One region of the Streptomyces sp. NPDC107521 genome, then DNA from elsewhere that is predicted to be linked to it. Evidence: riboswitches for the same ligand, from Rfam matches in the RefSeq annotation. Region 1 holds a riboswitch; each other region holds the start of a gene.
What was found. Region 1 has a riboswitch for cobalamin ahead of ACZ7LB_RS13560 (ribonucleoside-diphosphate reductase subunit alpha). Riboswitches for the same ligand answer to the same signal wherever they lie in the genome.

Region 2: linked by a shared signal. The riboswitch ahead of metE (5-methyltetrahydropteroyltriglutamate--homocysteine S-methyltransferase) and the one ahead of ACZ7LB_RS13560 (ribonucleoside-diphosphate reductase subunit alpha) in region 1 are both predicted to bind cobalamin.
Region 3: linked by a shared signal. The riboswitch ahead of ACZ7LB_RS18020 (prenyltransferase/squalene oxidase repeat-containing protein) and the one ahead of ACZ7LB_RS13560 (ribonucleoside-diphosphate reductase subunit alpha) in region 1 are both predicted to bind cobalamin.

What each region holds. Positions count from the first base shown of each region.
Region 1 covers NZ_JBVKAT010000007.1:172,932-179,920, reverse strand. Annotated here, with positions in the region: gene ACZ7LB_RS13560 (ribonucleoside-diphosphate reductase subunit alpha) at 100-2,535, opposite strand; cobalamin riboswitch at 2,659-2,818, opposite strand; gene mctP (monocarboxylate uptake permease MctP) at 3,636-5,246, opposite strand; gene ACZ7LB_RS13550 (DUF3311 domain-containing protein) at 5,243-5,500, opposite strand; gene ACZ7LB_RS13545 (GntR family transcriptional regulator) at 5,797-6,561, opposite strand.
Region 2 covers NZ_JBVKAT010000028.1:48,711-55,699, reverse strand. Annotated here, with positions in the region: partial or broken gene ACZ7LB_RS29565 (IS5 family transposase) at 1-498, opposite strand, end outside; gene ACZ7LB_RS29560 (SMI1/KNR4 family protein) at 725-1,294, shown strand; gene ACZ7LB_RS29555 (transposase) at 1,291-1,926, opposite strand; gene ACZ7LB_RS29550 (hypothetical protein) at 2,008-2,232, opposite strand; partial or broken gene ACZ7LB_RS29545 (transposase domain-containing protein) at 2,423-2,704, opposite strand; gene ACZ7LB_RS29540 (TetR/AcrR family transcriptional regulator) at 3,138-3,776, shown strand; gene ACZ7LB_RS29535 (spore-associated protein) at 3,904-4,353, shown strand; cobalamin riboswitch at 4,659-4,879, shown strand; gene metE (5-methyltetrahydropteroyltriglutamate--homocysteine S-methyltransferase) at 5,039-6,989, shown strand, end outside.
Region 3 covers NZ_JBVKAT010000011.1:14,096-21,084, reverse strand. Annotated here, with positions in the region: gene ACZ7LB_RS18025 (prenyltransferase/squalene oxidase repeat-containing protein) at 1-1,151, opposite strand, end outside; cobalamin riboswitch at 1,281-1,356, opposite strand; cobalamin riboswitch at 1,450-1,584, shown strand; gene ACZ7LB_RS18020 (prenyltransferase/squalene oxidase repeat-containing protein) at 1,753-4,551, shown strand; gene ACZ7LB_RS18015 (hypothetical protein) at 4,548-5,537, shown strand; gene ACZ7LB_RS18010 (CbiQ family ECF transporter T component) at 5,534-6,700, shown strand; gene ACZ7LB_RS18005 (ABC transporter ATP-binding protein) at 6,697-6,989, shown strand, end outside.

The sequences.
Region 1 (6,989 bases):
GTTCGAAGCCCGGGTCGAGCAGGTTCTTGGTCGTGGCGGGAGCGGCGCGCCGCTCCCCGGAGCCGTCGGCGGAGGCGGTCTCGGTGTGCTGGGTGGTCATTACTGGCAGGCCTCGCAGGACTCGGGGTTTTCCAGGGAGCAGGCCACCGCGTCCGGGTCGGCGCTCTGCTGGGCGGGTACGGCGGCACGCGCCCCGGCGGCGCGGGCGATCCGCGTCGCGGGACGGGAGCGCAGGTAGTAGGTGGTCTTCAGGCCCCGCTTCCAGGCGTACGCGTACATCGAGGAGAGCTTTCCGATGGTCGGCGTCTCCAGGAACAGGTTGAGCGACTGGGCCTGGTCCAGGTACGGGGTGCGGGCGGCGGCCATGTCGATCAGGCCGCGCTGCGGGATCTCCCAGGCGGTGCGGTAGAGGTCGCGCACCTCCTCGGGGATCCAGGCGAAGTCCCGCACCGAGCCGTTGGCCTCGCGCAGCGCCTCGCGGGTGCGGGCGTCCCAGACGCCGAGCCGCTTGAGGTCCTCCACCAGATAGGAGTTGACCTGGAGGAACTCGCCGGACAGGGTCTCGCGCTTGAACAGGTTGGACACCTGCGGCTCGATGCACTCGTAGACGCCCGCGATGGAGGCGATGGTGGCCGTCGGCGCGATGGCCAGGAGCAGCGCGTTGCGCAGACCGGTGGTGGCGAGGCGCTCGCGCAGGGCCGCCCAGCGCTCCGGCCACTCCGGGCGCACGCCGTAGTGGTCGGGGTGCAGCACGCCCCGGGCGGTGCGGGTGCTCTCCCAGGCCGGCAGCGGGCCCGAGCGTTCGGCGAGGTCCGCGGAGGTCTCGTAGGCGGCGAGCATGATCCGCTCGGCGATCCGGGTGGACAGGGCCTTCGCGGCGGGGGAGTCGAAGGGCAGGCGCAGCCGGAAGAAGACGTCCTGGAGGCCCATCACACCGAGGCCGACCGGGCGCCAGCGGGCATTGGAGCGGCCCGCCTGCTCGGTCGGGTAGAAGTTGATGTCGACGACCCGGTCCAGGAAGGTCACCGCCGTGCGCACGGTGGCGTCCAGCCGTTCCCAGTCCATGTCCCCGGCCGCCGTGTCGACGAATGCCCCGAGGTTGACGGAGCCCAGGTTGCAGACGGCCGTCTCCCCGTCGTCGGTGACCTCGATGATCTCCGTGCAGAGGTTGGAGGAGTGGACGACGTGGCCCGGCTCGGCGGTCTGGTTGGCGGTGCGGTTGGCGGCGTCCTTGAAGGTCATCCAGCCGTTGCCGGTCTGCGCCAGGGTGCGCATCATCCGCCCGTACAGCTCCCGCGCGGGCAGCGTCCTGCGGGCCAGCCCGGCCGCCTCGGCCGCGCGGTAGGCGGTGTCGAACTCCTCGCCCCACAGATCGGTGAGCCCGGGCACGTCGGCGGGGGAGAACAACGACCAGTCGCCGTCCGCGTCCACCCGGCGCATGAACTCGTCGGGGATCCAGTGCGCGAGGTTCAGGTTGTGGGTGCGGCGGGCGTCCTCGCCGGTGTTGTCCCGCAGCTCCAGGAACTCCTCGATGTCCGCGTGCCAGGTCTCCAGGTAGACCGCCGCGGCCCCCTTGCGCCGGCCGCCCTGGTTCACGGCGGCGACCGAGGCGTCCAGGGTCTTCAGGAACGGGACGATGCCGTTGGAGTGCCCGTTGGTGCCGCGGATCAGCGAACCCCGGGAGCGGATGCGGGAGTAGGCGATGCCGATGCCGCCGGCGTGCTTGGACAGGCGGGCGACCTGGTGGAGCCGGTCGTAGAGGGAGTCCAGCTCGTCCCTGGGGGAGTCGAGGAGGTAGCAGGACGACATCTGGGCGTGCCGGGTGCCCGAGTTGAACAGGGTGGGGGAGGAGGGCAGGTAGTCGAGGCGGCTCATCAGCCCGTAGAGCGCGTCCACCTCGTCCAGGACCCGGGTGCCGGTCGCCGCGTCCGGCGCCGTGTCGTCCGCGAGGCCGGCGGCGACGCGCAGCAGGAAGTGCTGGGGCGTCTCGACGACCTTGCGGGTGACCGGGTGGCGCAGCAGGTAGCGGCTGTGCAGGGTGCGCAGGCCGAAGTAGCCGAAGCGGTCGTCGGCGTCCGGGTCGATCAGCGCGTCCAGGTGCTCCGCGTGCCGACGGACGAACGCGGCGGTCCGGTCGCCGATCAGGCCCTCGCGGTGCCCGGTGGCGACGGACTCGGTGAACCGGGTGACGCCCTGGGAGGCGGCCTCGGCGCGGATGCCGATGGTCAGCAGCCGGGCGGCCAGCCGGGAGTAGACGGGGTCCTCCGAGATCAGCCCCGCCGCGGTCTCGGTGGCCAGCTCGCGCAGCTCGGCCTCGTCGGCGTGGGCGGACCGGCCGCGCAGCGCGGCGGCGGCGACCCGGCCGGGGTCGGCGTCGGGGAGGTCGGCGGTCAGCCCGGTCAGGGTGCGCAGCAGCGCGGTACCGGGACCGTCGGTTCCCGCGGACGCGGGGGCGGCCGCCACCGGGGCGGTCGTCACCGTGGCTGGAGCCGTCACCCGGATCGCTGAGGCCGGATCGGCTGGCGCGGTGGTCACGTGGAGCACTCCCTCGCTCGGCACGGGGCCATGCGGGGGGCAGGGGCAGCTCACGAGCGCACGGGGCGGTCGAGTCCACCGACCCACTCCGCGAGGCCCGGACGTCATGGCACCCGGCCGGGACGGCAGGGCGCACTGCCGGCAGGTCCTCGGACTGACAAGCGTGCGGAAACGCGCGAGTACACCGTTGCGGGACAGTTCCGGATTCGCACCGGATTCCCCTGCGACGACAGCGAGCATGAGCATACATCTTGTGCCGGGGAGCGGAAGCACCCCCAGATGTAGTGTCGTGCTCGGCGGGAGAGGCGGGCCGGGACGGGCCCTCGGGGGCCTCGCGGGGCATCTCGCGGGGCGCCGTGACGGCCCGGCGGGGGCCTCGTGGCGGCCCCGCGACGGCGGGGCCGGAGCCCGCTCGGCGGTCCGGCGCGGTGCTTCGGCGGAGGTGCGGTGCCGCTCAGGAGGGCCGGGTTCCCCCGGTGCCGTGACCCTGCCGCGCAAGGGGCGGAGTCCCCCCGCACGGTACCGCGCCCGCCGGGGCGCGGGACGGTGACCCCGGACACGGGGGCCGGGTCCGGGGCGGGGCCGGAGGGTCGGCGGGGTGGTGCCGGGACCCCGAGGGCGCCGGAGCGCGGTGGCGAGGGGTGACGGGGGCAGGGGGCCCGGCGGTGCCGCGGGTGACTCGGTGCCGTGGTGGCGCCCGTGATGTCGGACACGTTCGCCGGCCCCGTGACCCCGGACACATCCGCCGAGCCCCTGCGGACGCGTCCGCCGCGCCGGACGGTGAGGTGCCTCCTCGGTGTGCGGCGCCGGTCGCGGAGGACGCGGTGCGCGACGGCTTCCGCGGCCGTGCGTCCGACGCCGTCCACGCCCGACGCATCCGGTACGGGCGCCCCCTCCCGCCCCGCCGTGTCCGAAGGGCGCGGCGACGGACCGCCGGCTCGCTCCGACGCCCCGTCAATGCCGTTGCGCCGCGACACCGCGACACCGCTGGGCGCCGCGGCCCGCGGCCCACAGGTGCGGGGGGTGCCGGGTGCGGGGGTGCGGGGGTGCGGGACGGGGCGCGAGCGATGGCCCGCGCCCCGTCCCTCGCCCCGTCCCTCTCAGCGCGCGCTGTCCGCCGTGGCCGGCGGCGTCTCCACCGCGACGCCCGGGTCGCCCGCGTCCGCCGTGTAGTCGCCCGGCCGGGTCTCGTCGACGCCGTCGGGTGCCTTCACGGCCCGCAGGACGACGGTGAGGACCACCGTCACCGCGACGTTGAGCACGAAGGCCGTGAGACCGAGGTAGCCGATCTCCCCGATGCCCGGGATCTCCTTGGCCGAGCCGCCGAAGTGCTTCTGGGTCGGCGAGGCCACCCCGTACGCGGCGACCGTGCCGTAGGCCATGCCGACCGCCCAGCCGCCGAGCAGCGCCCAGCGGTGGAACCAGCGGGTGAACAGGCCGCCCACCAGCGCCGGGAAGGTCTGCAGGATCCAGATGCCGCCGAGGAGCTGGAAGTTGATCGCGACGGTCTTGTCCATGCCGAGGACGAAGACCAGCGCGCCCACCTTGACCAGCAGCGACACCAGCTTGGAGACGCGGGTCTCCTCCCGGGGCGTGGCGTCCGGCCTGATGAAGTCCTTGTAGATGTTGCGGGTGAACAGGTTCGCCGCCGCGATGGACATGATCGCCGCCGGGACCAGCGCGCCGATGCCGATGGCGGCGAAGGCCACGCCCGCGAACCAGTCGGGGAACATCGTCTCGAAGAGCTGGGGGATGGCGAGCTGCCCGTTCTTCACCTTGATCCCGGCCGCGACGGCCATGAAGCCGAGCAGCCCCAGCAGGCCCAGCATCAGCGAGTAGAGCGGCAGGATCGTGGTGTTGCGCCGGATCACCTCGCGGCTGCGGGAGGAGAGCGTCGCGGTGATCGAGTGCGGGTACATGAACAGCGCGAGCGCCGAGCCCAGCGCCAGCGTGGCGTACGTCCACTGGCTCGTGCCGCCCGGCACCAGCCCGCCCGAGCCCGCCGCGGTGAACTTGTCGTTCGCGGCGGAGAAGATCTCGTCGAACCCGCCGAGCCTGATCGGGATGTAGATGATCGCCACCGCGATGACGAGGTAGATCAGCGTGTCCTTGACGAAGGCGATCAGCGCGGGCGCGCGCAGCCCCGACGAGTAGGTGTAGGCCGCCAGCACGCCGAAGGCGAGCAGCAGCGGCAGGTCCTTGACGAACCAGTGGGTGTTCTCGCCGCCGCCGACGCCCATCACGTCCAGGACGGCCTGGATGCCGACGAGCTGGAGCGCGATGTACGGCATGGTGGCGAGGATGCCGGTGACGGCGACCGCCAGCGACAGCCCCTTCGAGCCGAACCGGCCGCGCACGAAGTCGGAGGTGGTGACGTAGCCGTGCCGGTGGGAGACGGACCACAGCCGCGGCAGGAAGGTGAAGATCAGCGGGTACACCAGGATCGTGTACGGCACCGCGAAGAAGCCGGAGGCGCCCGCCGCGTAGATCGCCGCCGGGACGGCGACGAAGGTGTAGGCGGTGTACAGGTCGCCGCCCAGCAGGAACCAGGTGACCCAGGTGCCGAACGAACGGCCGCCCAGGCCCCATTCGTCGAGGCTGTGCTCGTTGTCGGCCCGGCGCCAGCGGGCGGCCAGGAAGCCGAGGACGGTGACGAGCGCGAAGAAGAGGATGAAGACGGCGAGCGCGACGCCGTTGACCCCGTCGTTCACCGGGCACCGCCTTCCCGGCGGGCGCGCTGGTCACGCTGCCAGAGCCGGTACGCGGTCATCGTGAGGGCGGTGGAGACGAGCACCCAGGCCATCTGGTACCAGTAGAAGAACGGGATGCCCCATAACGCGGGGTCCGTCCGGGCGTAGGAGCCGACCCACAGCATGGCGACGAACGGTGCGAGGAGGCAGAGGCCGATGACGACGCGGACGGGCGTCACCACCGGGCCTCCGGCGGGTCTTGCGGGTGCTGGCATGCGGCGGTTCCGTTCCCTCGGTGAACACCTCGGTGCAGTGCGCACGAAAATGTAGGGGACGGCGTCCGGGCAGCGGAAGACCCCGGCCGGGGATCTCCGTCCGGCCGGGTGACTGTTCCGCTGTTCCGCGTTCTTTGTTCGCTGTTGTGCCCGCCGTGCCGGGCGGACGGATCGTCAACTCCCGTACACGGCACGTGCGTTCGACGTACCGTGCGTGGAGCGCGCCGTGCCCGCCGGGTCCGGCGCGGGTGCTCCCGCGCGCCTGCCGGCGGGTTCCGCTTCCGGCAGGGCGGGGCTCAGTCCTGGGGGCGCTTGAGGCGGGCCACGAACTTGTACCGGTCGCCGCGGTAGACCGAGCGCACCCACTCCACGGGCTGCTCGGTGCGGTCCAGCGAGTGCCGGGACAGCATCAGCATCGGCAGGCCGACGTCGGTGCCGAGCAGTCCGGCCTCGCGCGGGGTGGCCAGCGAGGTCTCGATGGTCTCCTCGGCCTCCGCGAGATGGACGTCGTACACCTCGGCGAGCGCGGTGTAGAGGGAGGTGTACTTCACCAGGGAGCGGCGCAGCGCGGGGAAGCGCTTCGCCGACAGATGGGTGGTCTCGATGGCCATGGGCTCGCCGTTGGCCATGCGCAGCCGCTCGATGCGCAGCACCCGCCCGCCCGCGGTGATGTCCAGCAGCCCCGCCAGCCGGTCGTCGGCGGTGATGTAGCCGATGTCCAGGAGTTGCGAGGTGGGCTCGAGGCCCTGGGCCCGCATGTCCTCGGTGTACGAGGTGAGCTGGAGCGCCTGGGAGACCTTGGGCTTGGCGACGAAGGTGCCCTTGCCCTGGATGCGCTCCAGCCGGCCCTCGACCACGAGTTCCTGGAGGGCCTGGCGGACGGTGGTGCGGGAGGTGTCGAACTCGGCCGCCAGGGTGCGCTCGGGCGGCACCGGCGTGCCCGGCGTCTGGGTCCGGGTCATGTCGAGGAGGTGCTTCTTCAGGCGGTAGTACTTGGGCACGCGCGCGGTACGGACTGTCGCCCCACCCTCGTTCTCCGCACTGCTGACGTCGGTGCTCATGCTCTGCCTTCCCGGCTCCGGGTGCCGAAGCGGCCGACATCCCCTATCGGCCACGGCTCACATCGTGGCACGGCTCCGCGCCGACACTTCTGGCACGCTCCGTGATCCCTTCTGTATACCTGCGGGACCCCCGTTGGTCTAGTCCACACCGCCGGGGATGCCGCTGGTACGTCGCTGTGGGACCGTACTGGCACGTCGCTCGGGGGTCAGTGGTACACCCGGCCCCGGTCGGTCCGATCTGCCGCTTGCGGAATGAAAGGTCCCTGCATATCTCGGTCGCATCACGGACGCCCGGTGCATGGTTGAAGACCCTTGACAGCCCTATTGGTCTGGGCCAAGCTCCCCCTACTGGTCTACACCATTGGTCCAGGTCCCGGCCCCGTGAGCGGTACGCGTGTCGAGCCACCGCAGGGAGGCAGGGGGGTTTT
Region 2 (6,989 bases), on a different contig from region 1:
CCAGCGTCGGCGCGAGCAGTGGCGAGTCGTGGCGGTTGGCGCCGGCCAGGACCCGGCCGAGCGGTATTCCGTAGCCGTCCATCATACCCGAGCGCTTCAGGCCCTGTTTGCCGCGGTCGACCGGGGAGCGACCCGCGACCTCACCACCGCCGGGGGCCTTGGTGATGCAGCCGTCGACGGCGATCTGCTCGAGCACCAGCCCGACGATGTGGTCGTAGGACTGGAGCGCGATCTGCTTGAGCCGCGCGAAATCGCCGAGCCGGATCCACTCGTCACACGGTTGCGGATCGTGGTGGCCGAGCACGTCGTGTCCGCGATCGCCTGGTACGAGCAGCCGAACCGCAGGAGCTGAAGCAACTTGTCGAACACGATCCGGTCCGCAATCCGGGGCCGATGGCAGCCCAGCGGGTGCGACGGATCGACCGCGGGGCGCTCGGGCAGCAGCGCCCGGAATTGGTCCCACAGCGGGTCGGTCAGCCATGATGGCAGCACGGGCAGAGATCCCCCAGCGATCACAGAGCGTCAACAACTCCGTGATCACGGAGATCTGTGCCCGCCTCGCCACCCGGCACCCCCGACCCGCCTATTTGCGCGGCCTCTTAGGGCTGCATAACTGGAGGCAGCCCAGCTTCGACCTTCGGCGGTTGGCGCCGGGCCATGCTGACGCGCGTCTCAGCTGGCCCGGCGAGCTGACCAGGGAGTAGCGCGACTACAGTCCCGGCTTGTGACCGATGCTGCGCACCGCACTGCTGCGGACGACGACGCGCTTCTGGAGAGGCTGCACGCCCTCGCGTGGGGCTCGACAAGTGTGCCCACTTCTCCTGGACTTCTCCCAGATCAGCCGTTTCCGCCTCTCACGAAGGCAGAAGTGGACGTTGCTGAACGCAGCCTCGGGTATCCCCTGCCTGGATTGCTCCGCCGTATCTACACCGAGGTCGGCGACGGAGGGTTCGGGCCGGAAGGCGGCCTCGCGTCGCTGACACCGCGCCGTGTTCCACATTGGCATCTGCCGGACTGGCATTGCGCGACGACCATCCACACCCAGCGGGCGGGGTGGGGGGCGCCGGCGTCGTGGTTCTTCTTGACTGGCAGCGGCTGCACCATGGAGTGGTACGTCTCGCTGATAGCGGTTGACCACCCGGTGCTGCTCTGGGATGCCGACGGATGGGAACCGGACTGGGGCCAGGACCCTCATGACGGCCTGCGTTATGCCGCGCCATCTCTGCGCCAATGGCTGTGGACCTGGGCAGACGGTGGCAACGTCTGGGACGAAGCCTTGGCGCTACTCGATTAGGGGCGATCGGGCGGTGGCAGAGTAGACGCATTCTGCTGCGCCGGCCGTCCTGCCCGGCGGGTGCTCTTCGGCTTTGAGGTCGGGTTGTGGGCCCAGCGGCCGGGCTGGACCGTGCCGCGTCTGGCTCGGGTCCTCAGCACCGGCCAACGGTTCGGTTTCTTGATCGCGCGTGGACAGTCCCGGTTGCGCCGGGTCGGGAGGAGGCGTACGCGCGCCTCCCGCCTGGCCTCGGTGAAGGAGCGGGTGAGCTTGGTGGCGGTCGCTCCGAGTTGGGACGGGATGCTGCGGCGGATGATGCGGACGCACTTCAGGTAGGAGACACGGTCGGCGTCCACCGTCGGGCGGGCGAGTGCGGCTGTGTGGGCGAACTCGCGGATGGCGTGGTGGACTGCGAGGTAGGCCCACAGTTCCTGCCGGACGCCCTCCGGTGTCCGTGACCTGATCGGCCCGCCGGGACCGAGGTGGTTCTTGATCTCGTCGAAGGCCAGCTCGATCTCCCAGCGCTCCCGGTAGAGCGCGACCAGCTCGGCGGCCGGGTACTGCTCGGGGTCCAGCAGCGTCGTGCCCAGGTAGGCGACCTTGTCGCCCTTGGCGAAGGTGATGACCCGGTAGATCACGTGCTTGGGCAGCATGCGGCCCTCTCGCGCGGCTCGGAGCCGGACCTCCTTGCCCGGTCGCGCCATCGACAGGTACGAGCCGTCCGGAAGCTCTTCCTAGACGGTGCCGATGTGGTTGGACTGGAGCCTGACGAGCAGATCCGCGCCCGCCATGGTGAAGACGTGAGCGAACTCGACCGACCAGGAGCCGCGGTCGGCGATGACCAGGTCTCCGGAGCCGGTGGAGCCGGCCAGCGGGTAGGCGAGGCTGCGCTCGCCGTCGCGGTAGCCACCGAGGCGAGCGTCGAGGATTCCGTGCGTTCCGATCTCGGCGAGGACCACCGCCCTGACCTGGGGAACCCGAAGGGGACGCCGCCGGTGGTGGAGGGGCCGTCGAAGGTGTCGCCGTTGCTCGTCGAATCCGGGAGATCGAACTGGGTGCCGTCCAGGGCGAGGAGCCGCAGCCCCCGTCACCACGCGCGCCAGGCGTGTCCCTGGTGGCGATCGAGCCAGCGATCTGCCGGAACACGGTTTCCAGCACGTCCTCGCCGAGGCGGGCGCGGGCCCGGCACAACGACGACCGGTTCACCCGCGCGAGGGCCCGGCTGCCCGGGATGCCGCTGGTCAGCACCCGCAGCACTTCCTCGTACGACTCCCGGGCGAACAGACACAGGGCCAGGACGAAGTACACGACCAGCCTCGCCGGCAGGAGTCGGCGGCGCCGCTCGGCCCGGTCGTGCTTGGCTATTGCCGCGTCCACCAGCTCGGCAGTGAACACCTTCGTCAGGATCCCGATCCGTACCCGCTGGCCCACGTCCCACCCCGTCACACGCGGGGCAACGATCTCCTCAGCTCAAAGGCAACTGCATTGGCCGGAGATGGCCCCCGTTCCGGGGGTGGACGGCGCCTCGGCGCCGGAGGCGGAACCGGTGGCCGTGGCGGCCCGGTCGGACATGGGCATGGGCGTACTTCCGATCGCGTGGCTGGGCGGGAGCGGGAGGTTGGGGAGAGCGGGGAGGGGGAAGAGGCGGCCGGGACCGGGCGGGCCGACGGCGCGCCACCGGCCCCGTTCTGCCATCATGGGAGAAACGGAACCCTGTTCCGTAAACGACGATACGGAACACTGTTCCGCTTGACAAGCGCGTGCCGCGGGCGAGGGACGGCCGCCGGACCGGCGCGGGACGCACCGGGTCCCCGCCCGGGGCCCGGTCGGCGGCAGGACGTCCACGAGGGAAGGAACCGATCCGATGGACAACGGCAGCGACGGCGGCACGGGCCGCTCGACCCCCGGGGGCGGAGCGGCGGCCGGGGGCCACGGGACGGCTCCGCCCCCCTCCCGGCGCCGGGACGCCCGGCGCAACCAGGAGGCGCTGCTCGACGCGGCGGCCGAGGTCTTCACCGCCTCGGGCGTGGAGGCGCCGGTGCGGGACATCGCCGCGCGGGCCGGGGTCGGACCGGGCACCCTCTACCGCCACTTCCCCACCCGGGCGGATCTGGTCGTCGCCGTCTACCGGCACCAGGTGGAGGCGTGCGCCGAGGCCGGTCCGGCCCTGCTGGCCGCCGGAACCCCGCCCCACGCCGCCCTCGGGCGGTGGGCGGAGCTGTTCACCGACTTCCTCGTCACCAAGCACGGCCTGGCCTCCGTGCTGCGCAGCGACAGCGAGGGGTTCGAGGCGCTGCACGGCCACTTCCTCGACCGGCTCCTGCCCGTCTGCGCTGAGCTCCTCGACGCCGCGCGCGCGGCGGGCGAGATCCGGTCCGACATCGACGCCTACCACCTGATGCGCGGCATCGGGAACCTCTGCATCGGCGCCGACAGCGACCCCCGGTACGACGCCCGCCGCCTGGTCGCGCTGCTGGTCGAGGGGGTGCGCGAACGGCGCTGACCGCCGCGCGCCGCGCGGTGCGGGACCGCCTCCACCGGTCAACAGCGCGACGGGGCACAACCATTGACGAATGTCATGGGTCACACCGGACAGGAGGAAACACCTTCGGACTTCGCAAGGGGGAACAATGATCGCCACTCGTTCCGTCCTGACCGCCGCCGCCCTGGCCGCGCTGTCGCTGGGCGCCACGACCGCCCTGGCCGCGCCCGCCTCGGCGGCGCCCGACACGACTCCGCAGAAGCTCTGCGGCACCGCCTACAAGACCGTCAACTCCCAGCCCGTGGGCGCGCTCGGCACCCTGTACCTGACCTACAACGCGACGAACGGCAAGAACTGTGTCGTCACCATCCGCAGCAACCCGGGCACGGTGCTCGACATGTCCGCGTGGCTGTACGTCAACGGCACCGACCAGGGCGCGGACGACTTCGGGCGCTACACCTCGTACGCCGGTCCGGTCCAGGTCTACGGCAAGGGCCGCTGTGTCGACTGGGGCGGCAGCATCGACAACGTGTACGTGCAGGTGTACGGCTCCAACTGCGGCTCGCTGAAGGAGCACGTGGTCACCTACACCCGCTGACCCCGCGGGCCCGGACGGCGCACGGCGCCCCGGGGAAGGGGGTCCGACGGACCCTCCCGCCCCGGGGCACCGCACCCACCGCGCCGGACCCACCGCGCGGGACCGGCCGCGCGGGACCGGCCGCGCGACCGGCGGCCGGCGCCGCGGCACGGCCGCCGGTGACGGGGCGCGGCGGCACCGGCCGCCCCCGCCCCGTCACCGCCCGGCCCCGCCGCTCCGCCCCGCCCCGCCCGGCCGCGCCCCGCCCCGTCTCGTCTCACCATCCGGATGGTGGACGCACCGTCCCACCCGTCTCCCGCACCCCGTAGGCTGTGAGGTGCAGCTGGTTCGCCCCGTCCGCCAGGCGGGGTGTCGCAAGAGGGAACCCGGTGGAAATCCGGGACTGCCCCGCAGCGGTGAGCGGGAACGACCGCCGTCATACGCACTGCGCCCGGGAGACGGGCGCGGGAAGCGACGGCCAGTAGGTGTCCTCCGGACGGAGGGCGTGCCCGCGAGTCCGAAGACCTGCCACTGCCCGTGCGCGGAGCCCCCGCGCGCGGACATTCCGGTGACCTCGTGGGCGGGTCGGCGTGCACACCCGGCGGTCGGCCGCGCCCTCGCGCGCCCCCTCCCCCGGGTGCGTCACCCTTCGCGTCCTCGTCCCGTCTCCGGGATCTCAGGGACTCATCTCGCGAAGGAGATCTCCGTGACCAGCAAGTCCGCAGCCGCGGCGGCACGGGCCACCGTGTACGGCTACCCCCGCCAGGGCCCGAACCGGGAACTGAAGAGGGCCGTCGAGGGGTACTGGAAGGGCCGCGTCACCGCCGACGTCCTCCGGGCGACCGCCGCCGAACTGCGCCGCGCCAACTGGCGGAGCCTCGCCGGAGCCGGCGTGCACGAGGTCCCCACCGGGGACTTCTCGTACTACGACCACGTCCTCGACACCACCGTCATGGTCGGCGCGGTTCCCGAGCGCCACCGCGCCGCCGTCGAGGCCGATCCGCTCGACGGCTACTTCGCGATGGCCCGCGGCACCCAGGACGTGGCGCCGCTGGAGATGACCAAGTGGTTCGACACCAACTACCACTATCTGGTGCCCGAGTTGGGTCCGGACACGGTGTTCACCGCCGACTCCGGCCGGCAGGTCGCGGAGCTGACCGAGGCCCTGTCCCTGGGCCTGACCGCCCGTCCCGTGCTGGTCGGCCCGGTGACGTACCTGCTGCTCGCCAAGCCCGCCCCCGGTGTGGCGGCGGACTTCGACCCGCTCACCCTGCTGGACCGGCTGCTCCCCGTCTACGCGGAGGTCCTGGCCGATCTGCGCGCCGCCGGGGCCGAGTGGGCACAGCTCGACGAGCCCGCCCTCGTCCAGGACCGCACCCCGGCCGAGCTGAAGGCCGCCGAGCGGGCCTACCGGGACCTCGGCACCCTCACCGACCGGCCCAGGCTGCTGGTCGCCTCCTACTTCGACCGCCTCGGGGACGCCCTCCCGGTGCTGGCCAAGGCCCCGGTGGAAGGGCTCGCGCTGGACTTCACCGAGTCCGCCGCCGCCAACCTGGACGACCTGGCCGCCGTCGGCGGTCTGCCCGGGAAGCGGCTGGTCGCCGGGGTCGTCAACGGCCGCAACATCTGGATCAACGACCTCCGGGGGTCCCTCTCCACGCTCGGCACCCTCCTCGGGCTGGCCGACCGCGTCGACGTCGCCGCCTCCTGCTCCCTGCTGCACGTCCCGCTGGACGCGGCCGCAGAGAAGGACATCGAACCGCAGATCCTGCGCTGGCTGGCCTTCGCCCGGCAGAAGACCGCCGAGATCGTCACCCTCGCCAGGGGCCTCGCCCTGGGGACCGACACCATCGCCGCCGAACTGGCCGCGAACCAGGCCGACCTCGCCTCCCGCGCCGCCTCCCCCCTCACCAACGACACGGCCGTGCGCGCCCGCGCCGCCGCCGTCACCGGTGCGGACACCCGCCGGTCCCTGCCGTACGCCGACCGGGCCGCCGCCCAGCACGCCCGCCTCGGGCTGCCGCTGCTGCCGACGACCACCATCGGATCGTTCCCGCAGACCGGTGAACTCCGCGTCGCCCGCGCCGACCTGCGGGCCGGCCGCATCGGCACCGCCGGGTACGAGGAGCGGGTCAGGGCGGAGATCCAGGAGGTCGTCTCCTTCCAGGAGAAGACCGGCATCGACGTCCTGGTCCACGGCGAGCCCGAACGCAACGACATGGTCCAGTACTTCGCCGAGCAGCTCACCGGCTACCTCGCCACCCAGCACGGCTGGGTCCAGTCCTACGGCACCCGGTACGTCCGCCCGCCGGTCCTGGCCGGGGACATCTCGCGGCCGGCACCGATGACCGTGCGCTGGACCTCGTACGCCCAGTCGCTCACCGACCGCCCGGTCAAGGGCATGCTCACCGGGCCGGTCACCATGCTCGCCTGGTCCTTCGTCCGCGACGACCAGCCGCTCGGGGACACCGCCCGGCAGGTCGCCCTCGCACTCCGGGACGAGGTGGGCGACCTGGAGGCGGCCGGGACGGCGGTCATCCAGGTCGACGAGCCCGCGCTGCGCGAGACGCTGCCCCTGCGGGAGGCCGACCGCTCCGCCTATCTCGCGTGGGCCACCGAGGCGTTCCGCCTCACCACCGGCGGGGTGCGGCCGGACA
Region 3 (6,989 bases), on a different contig from region 1:
TCGAGGCCCCCCGCACCGTCGTCCACGGTCAGTGCGAGCGTCGCCGCCGTACCGGAGGTGAAGGAGCCCTCTCCGACCCACTGCGGCGCCCCCGGGGTGACCGGTGCGGGCGGTGCGGCGGTGAATCCCGCGCCGGCCACGGCCCTCATCCCGTCGCTGGAGGCGTAGGCGGACGGGCCCGTGTCACTGGGCAGGTACCTGAATCCGCCGCCCGGGTTGAACTGCTGGGCGATCAGGAAGTCCAGCGGGGTCCTGCCCATGGCGGTGAGGAAGTCACCGGTCTGCGCGTTGATGCCGCAGGCGTTCAGTCCGGAGACCGCCCAGCCGTTGGAGTTGGTGTTGACACCGAACATGGCGTTGAAGGCACCGCTGCCGGCCACCAGCTTGCTCTTGAGGAAGGCCCTGGCCCGGACGATGTCGGCGTCGGTGTTCGGCACGCCCGACACGCACAGCGCGGCCATGGCCGCACCGGTCATGTCGATGTCCGAGGTCTTGGCGAGCTCGGTGGCGCTGCCTTCCGCCTTGCCGTAGTTCCAGCCGCCGTCGTTGTGCTGGTTGGCCCGGATCCGGGTGGCCATCGCGTCGCGGAGCGCCTGCGGGACACGGAGCTGACCGGAGGGGGTCCTGGCGCCGTTGAGGGCCAGGGCGGCGAAGACGGTGCCGTTGAAGTTGCCGGACGGGCCGAAGTAGCCGGGTTCGGCGGTCTGCCAGTAGCGGTGGATGTCGGCGATCAGGTTGCGGGAGGCGGAGACCCGGGCCGGGTCGACACCGGCGGCGTAGGCGTTGAGGGCGGCCCGCTCGTAGTCGGTGACGACCGGGGACGCGGACGGCCACCCGCCGGTGGACAGGAGGTTGCGGTAGACCGTCCTCGCGTTCCTGCTCGGGTCACCGCCGGGCGTCACGTCCACGGCGGCGGTTCCGGCGGCGGCGAGCGCGCTGAACGCCCACTCGTTGGAGAGCCCCGGGCCGGCGTACGAACCGTCCGCCGCCTGAAGGGACTTGAGATAAGCGACGCCGTTGGTCTTCGAGGTGGCGATCTGGGCGGGTGTCGTGGTCGCGGCGGCCGGCGGCGCCGTCAGCGCGAGGGCGCCGACCGCGGCCACCGCGGCCAGGGCCGAGCGACGGAGGAAGGGAGAAGAGGTACGGGACAAGGCCTGCTCCTGGGACGGGGACGCCGACCGGTCCCCGTGCTGTCGCCGGGCAGCGCGGTGCGCGGGCGGAAGCAGCGGGTGTGGCCGCCGTCCGGGACGCGTGGATCGGCTTCCAGTGCTGTGCCGCCTGGGCATTCGGGCTCGGAACGGCCCCCTGCCGTTCCACACCGCTGCGCGTCAGCCCCGGATTCCCACCGGGTTCCCCCACTCGGCAGACCGGGACGGTACCCGACGGGCGTCCGGGCCGCCACAGCGGCTCAGGAGAACCGCCGCACCGGCCCGCGGCCGTCTTGACGCGATCGGTGATGCATGCTCAAATCCCGCTGATACGCCTTGAGTTCCAGGGGAAGCCGGTGAGAATCCGGCGCTGACCCGCAACCGTGGGCCCGGCAGACGCCGGGCGAGCCGGAACACCTGGAGCGTTCATCAGCAACAGACGCCGTCGCGGACTACGGCGTGGTGCGACCGGCTTCCGTACGCGGGGATTCCCCTGCCCGGGAGCCCTCACCCACGTTCACCGTCCGCGCCGGAAGGCAACGAGGGGGCCGCGGTGGGGAGCCAGCGACGACACGACGCACGGGCGGGTACGGCACCCGGGCCGGTGGCCGCGCTGGCTGTCGCCCTCCTGGTGCTGGTGGCCGCCTCCGTGACCCTCCTCACCACGACGTCCGCCGTCGCGGGGCCGGACCGGGCGGAAGCGTGCACGGCGACCCGAGGCGCGGTGGTCGCCGTCGACTTCGGGCCGTTCGGCGGTGATGTCGTGCGGGGCTGCGATCCGACGCCGAGCACCGGCTACGACCTGCTCCACGAGGGCGGGTTCGGCACCGCCGGGACCGAGCACGACGGTCCGGCGTTCATCTGCCGCATCGGCCACGGCTCCTTCAACGGCGGCACCCGGTACCCGACCCCCGCCCAGGAGGGCTGCGTCCTCACTCCGCCCGCGAACGCCTACTGGTCCTACTGGACCGCCTCACCGGGCCGCGACGACTGGTCGTACAGCCAGTACGGAGCCATGGACCGCAGGCTCAAGGACGGCGACGTGGACGCCTGGGTGTACGGCGGCACGGGCAGGCCGGACTTCAGCCCCGACGACGTCCGGCCGGGCACCGGCGGCACCCCCGGCCCCGGAACCCCGACGGGAACGCCGGGAGCGATCGACGTGGCCGCCGCGGCGGCCTGGCTCGAGAGCCGGCTGACCGACGGTGACCACGTCGTCCCCGAGGGCGGCGACACCCCCGACCACCTCCTCACCACGGAGGTGGCCTACGGACTCGCCGCGGCCGGAAGCGGCCCCGCCCTGCGCAGGGTCACCGCCTTCCTCGCCTCCCACGCGGGCGAGTACGCCTACCCGGAGGGCGCGGGCGGGGCCCCGGACGCCACCGCCGCCGCCCGCCTGGCCCTCCTCGCCTCCAGCACGGGGACGGACCCCCGCGACGTCGGCGGCCACGACCTGATCGGCGACCTGTCGGCGCATGTGTGCGCCGCGGGCCCCGAATCCGGCGAACCGACACCCGGCTGCACCGCCAGGGGCGACTTCCGCAACGCCGGATACACCGACGGGCAGGCGCTGTCGGTCCTGGCCCTGCTGCGCGCCGGAGCCACCCCGGCGGCCGGGGCCGTGCAGCGGCTCACCCAGGTCCAGTGCCGTGACGGCGGAGTCACCGGCATCCTCATCCGCCCCGGCGAGTACTGCGACGGCGACCCCGCCACCACCGCCCTCGTCGCCCTCGTCCTGCGCAGGGCGGGCGGCCACGACGACGCCGTCGCCAGGGCCCGTGCCTACCTGGCCGGGGCCCAGCGCCAGGACGGCGCCTTCCCCGGGTACACCGGCGCCACCAGCGGCTCCGTCCACGCCACGGCGTACGCGGCACAGGCCCTGCGCGTCCTCGGCGACGGGGACCGCGCCGACGCGGCCGTCGCCTGGCTCTCCCGCGAGCAGCTCGCCGACGGCGGCTTCGGCTTCGAGGAGGGCGCGACCGATCCGGCGCTCCACCCGACGCCGGCCGCCGTCCTGGCGGGAGTCCGCACCAGCCTGGTCACCCTGACCACCGAACGGACCGGTCCGACCGACCCGCCGACATCGCCGCCCCCCGCCACCCAGCCGCCGACGTCACCTCCCCCCGCCACGCGGCCGCCGACATCGCCGCCCCCGGCCACGGACCCGGCCACCCCGCCGGAGGGTGACGGTCCCGACCTCGCGAAGGGAGTCGCCTACCTCACCGGCGCCGACCTCCTGAAGCAGGGCCGGTACTACACGTCCGGCCCCGGCTCCGTCCGTGCCGACTTCGGGCTGACCATCGACGGCGCCTACGCGCTCGCCGCGACCGGACTGTCCGACGGCAGGCTGCGCGGCATCGTCGACTTCCTCGACGACCGGGGCACCGACGGCGAGGGGCGCACCCTCCACGACTGGACCGGCATCGGCACGCCCCACGTGCTGGGCGGTTCCCTGGGGAAGGCCGCGCTGCTCGCCGAGACCGTCGGCCGCGACCCGCGGCACTTCGGCGGTCAGGACCTCGTCGCGGCGCTCGGCAGGGCCGTGTGCGCCGGGCCGAGCACCGCGCCCGACCGCAGTTGCGCCGCCAAGGGCGCCTACACCTACACGCCCTCCGTCTTCGGACAGTCCCTGGCCGTCATGGCCCAGCTCCGCGCGGGCGAGACCGGAGCGGCCCGCGAACCGCTCGCCTATCTCACGGCTCTCCAGCGGGACAACGGCGCCTGGCCCAGCCTGGTACCGGCCACCGACGACTCCGACGTGGACTCCACCGCGATCGCCGCCATGGCCCTCAGCCTGGCCGGCGGCAGCGGGGCGGACCGGGCCGTGGACAGGGCGCTGGCCTGGATCGCGTCCCAGCAGCTCCCCGGCGGGGGCTTCCCCGGCGCGGCCGGGAACTCGGTCAACTCGGCCGCGCTCGCGGTGCAGGGACTCTCCCTGGACGCGTCCGCGTACACCGGGGAGATCGCCCGGGCCCGCGCCTTCCTCGCCTCCCAGCAGAACCCCGACGGCGGTTTCAACGTGGCCCGGGAAGGACAGCGCGGTTCCGACCTCCGTGCCTCCACCCAGGCGGTGAGCGGAGCCACCGGCATCTCCTTCGGCACGCTGGAACGCGATCTGACCCGTACGTCACCGCAGCCCACGCCGGGACCGGGCGACGGCGGACCGGAGATCGTCACCCCGGAGATCGTCACCCCGGGCGGCACGGGAGGCGCGGGGGCACCGGACATCGTCACCCCGGACGATCCCGGGGGCGGGTACGGCGCGTCCGGCGGCAAGGGCGCCCTCGCCTCCACGGGTGCGCAGGCCGGGCTCCTGGCCGTCCTCGCCGCCCTCATGGTGCTGGCCGGCTGGCGCTGCACGGTCCTGGCCCGCCGCAGGGCCGCGGCGGGGGGTGAGCGGTGATCCGCTCGCGCTCCGCACGGACGACGGCACGGGCGGCGGCGGCCCTCGGCCTGACCGCCGCCGCGGTCGCCGGCGGTGCGGCCCCGGCCGGAGCCGCACCGCAGCCCATGGGACGCTGCACGACCACCTCCGGCGCCGTCCTCGCGGTCGACTTCAGCGACTGGGGCGGTCCCCTCTTCCGGTCCTGCGGCACGACGCCCACGACCGGCTACGAACTGCTCAACCAGGGCGGCTGGCGCACCACCGGCACGGGACACGACGGGCCGGCGTTCATCTGCCGCATCGGCTACAGCGGTTACCGGGACGGCAGGCAGTTCCCGACCCCGGCCGAGGACGACTGCGTGCTCACCCCTCCCGCCTCCGCCTACTGGTCGTACTGGCACGCCGACCCCGGCCGGAACGACTGGGAGTACAGCCGGCTCGGCGCCATGCTCTACCGGCCCGGGCCCGGCAGCGTCGATCTGTGGGTCTACGGGGGCACCGACATCGGGGGGACCGAGGGCAGGCCCACGGTCACCCCGGACCAGCTGCGCGCCCACAACACCCGGCCGGTCGGCGACACGGACCGGCCTCCCTCCACCGACCGGGCACCCGCCCCGCCACCGGGGGCCGGTACGGGCCCGGCGCCGGAGCGGCGCCCGCCGGCGCCGCCCGAGCCCGCGCCCTCCGCCCCCGCGGAGCCCGCGCCCGCCTCCGCGGAGCCGAGGGACCCCGGGACCCGGCCCGGGCCGGCGGAACCCGAACCGTCCCGCCCCGCGACGAGCCGGAGCGCGAGCCCCACACCCTCGCCCTCTCCCACCGGCACGGCGGCCCCCTCCGCGCTCGCGGCACCGATACGGGGCCCGGAGGTCGTCGACGCGGCCCCGGCGACCGACGCCCCCCACGACTCCGGGTCGATCGTGCCGGTGGTCGCCGGAGCCTCGCTCGTCGCCCTGATCGGCGGCGCGGCCGTCCACGCGGCCCACAGGCGCCGCGGCACCCGGTGAGCGCGACGGCCCGGCCACCCGCCGCGGTGTCCGGCCCGCCGACCCGCAAGGGGGTCCGCCGCCTGCCGCGCACACTGCATCCCATGGCCTGGTGGATCTGGGCCCTGGCCCTCGCCACCGCCGTCAGCCGCACCGACAACCCCCTGCTGCTGCTCCTCGTCCTCGCCGTCCTGGGCCATGTCGTCACGGTCCGCCGCACCGAGGCACCCTGGGCACGCGGCTTCGCGTACTACCTGTACCTCGCGCTCACGGTCGTCGCGATCCGCGTCGTCTTCCGCGCCGTGTTCGCGACCGGTATCACCCCCCGGGACCACTTCCTCTTCTCCCTCCCCCGGGTCCCCACACCGGACTGGTACGCGGGCATCCGGATCGGCGGGCCGGTCTCCCTGGAAGCGGTGCTGTCGGCCGCGACCGACGGGCTGCGGCTCGCCTGCATGCTGTGCTGCATCGGCGCCGCCAACACCCTGGCCAACCCCAAGCGCGCGCTGCGTGTCCTCCCCGGCGCGCTGTACGAACTCGGGGCCGCCGTCACGGTCGCCATGAGCGTGGCGCCGCAGTTGGTGCAGAGCGTGCAGCGCGTCGCCCGCGCCCGCAGGCTCAGGGCGGGCCGGTCCCGGGGGCTGAAGGCGCTGCGCGGGATCGTGGTTCCCGTCCTGGAGGACGCCCTCGAACGCTCGCTGCGCCTGGCGTCCGCCATGGACTGCCGGGGCTACGGCCGGGCCGGCTCCGCAACGCCCCGCTCGCGCCGGATCACCGGCGCGCTGATGCTGCTCGGCATGTGCGGTCTGTGCGCGGGGGCGTACGGGCTGCTCGACGCCACCGCGCCCGCCCTCCTCGGGCTGCCGGCCATGGGGGCCGGTGCCCTGCTGTGCCTGGCGGGCCTGCGGCTGGGTGGCCGGCGCGTCACCCGCACCGCCTACCGCCCCGATCCGTGGCGCCTGCCGGAATGGGCCGTGGCCGGCAGCGGAGTCCTCGCCGCCGCGCTCCTCTTCACCGGCCTCGGCTACGACCCCGCGCAGCTCAACCCGGTGTTCCACCCGCTCACCTGGCCCGGCCTGCCGCTGGTGCCGACCGCCGCGATCCTGCTCGCCGGTACCGCCGGCTTCCTCTCCCCGCCGCCCGCCGCGCACCGACCCCCCGACCGGAAAGCCGCCTCCGCGTGATCACCTTCGACCAGGTCACCATCGAGTACGACGACGCGCCCGGGCCCGCGCTGCGCGAGGTGAGCCTCACCGTGGAGGAGGGCGAACTCTGCCTCGTCGTCGGGCACACCGGCGTCGGCAAGTCCACGCTCCTCGGCGCGGTGAACGGGCTGGTACCGCACTTCACCGGCGGAACCCTGTACGGCCGCGTGACGGTCGACGGCCGGGACACCGCCCACCACCCGCCCCGGGAACTCGCCGATGTCGTCGGCGTGGTCGGCCAGGACCCCGCCGACGGCTTCGTCACCGA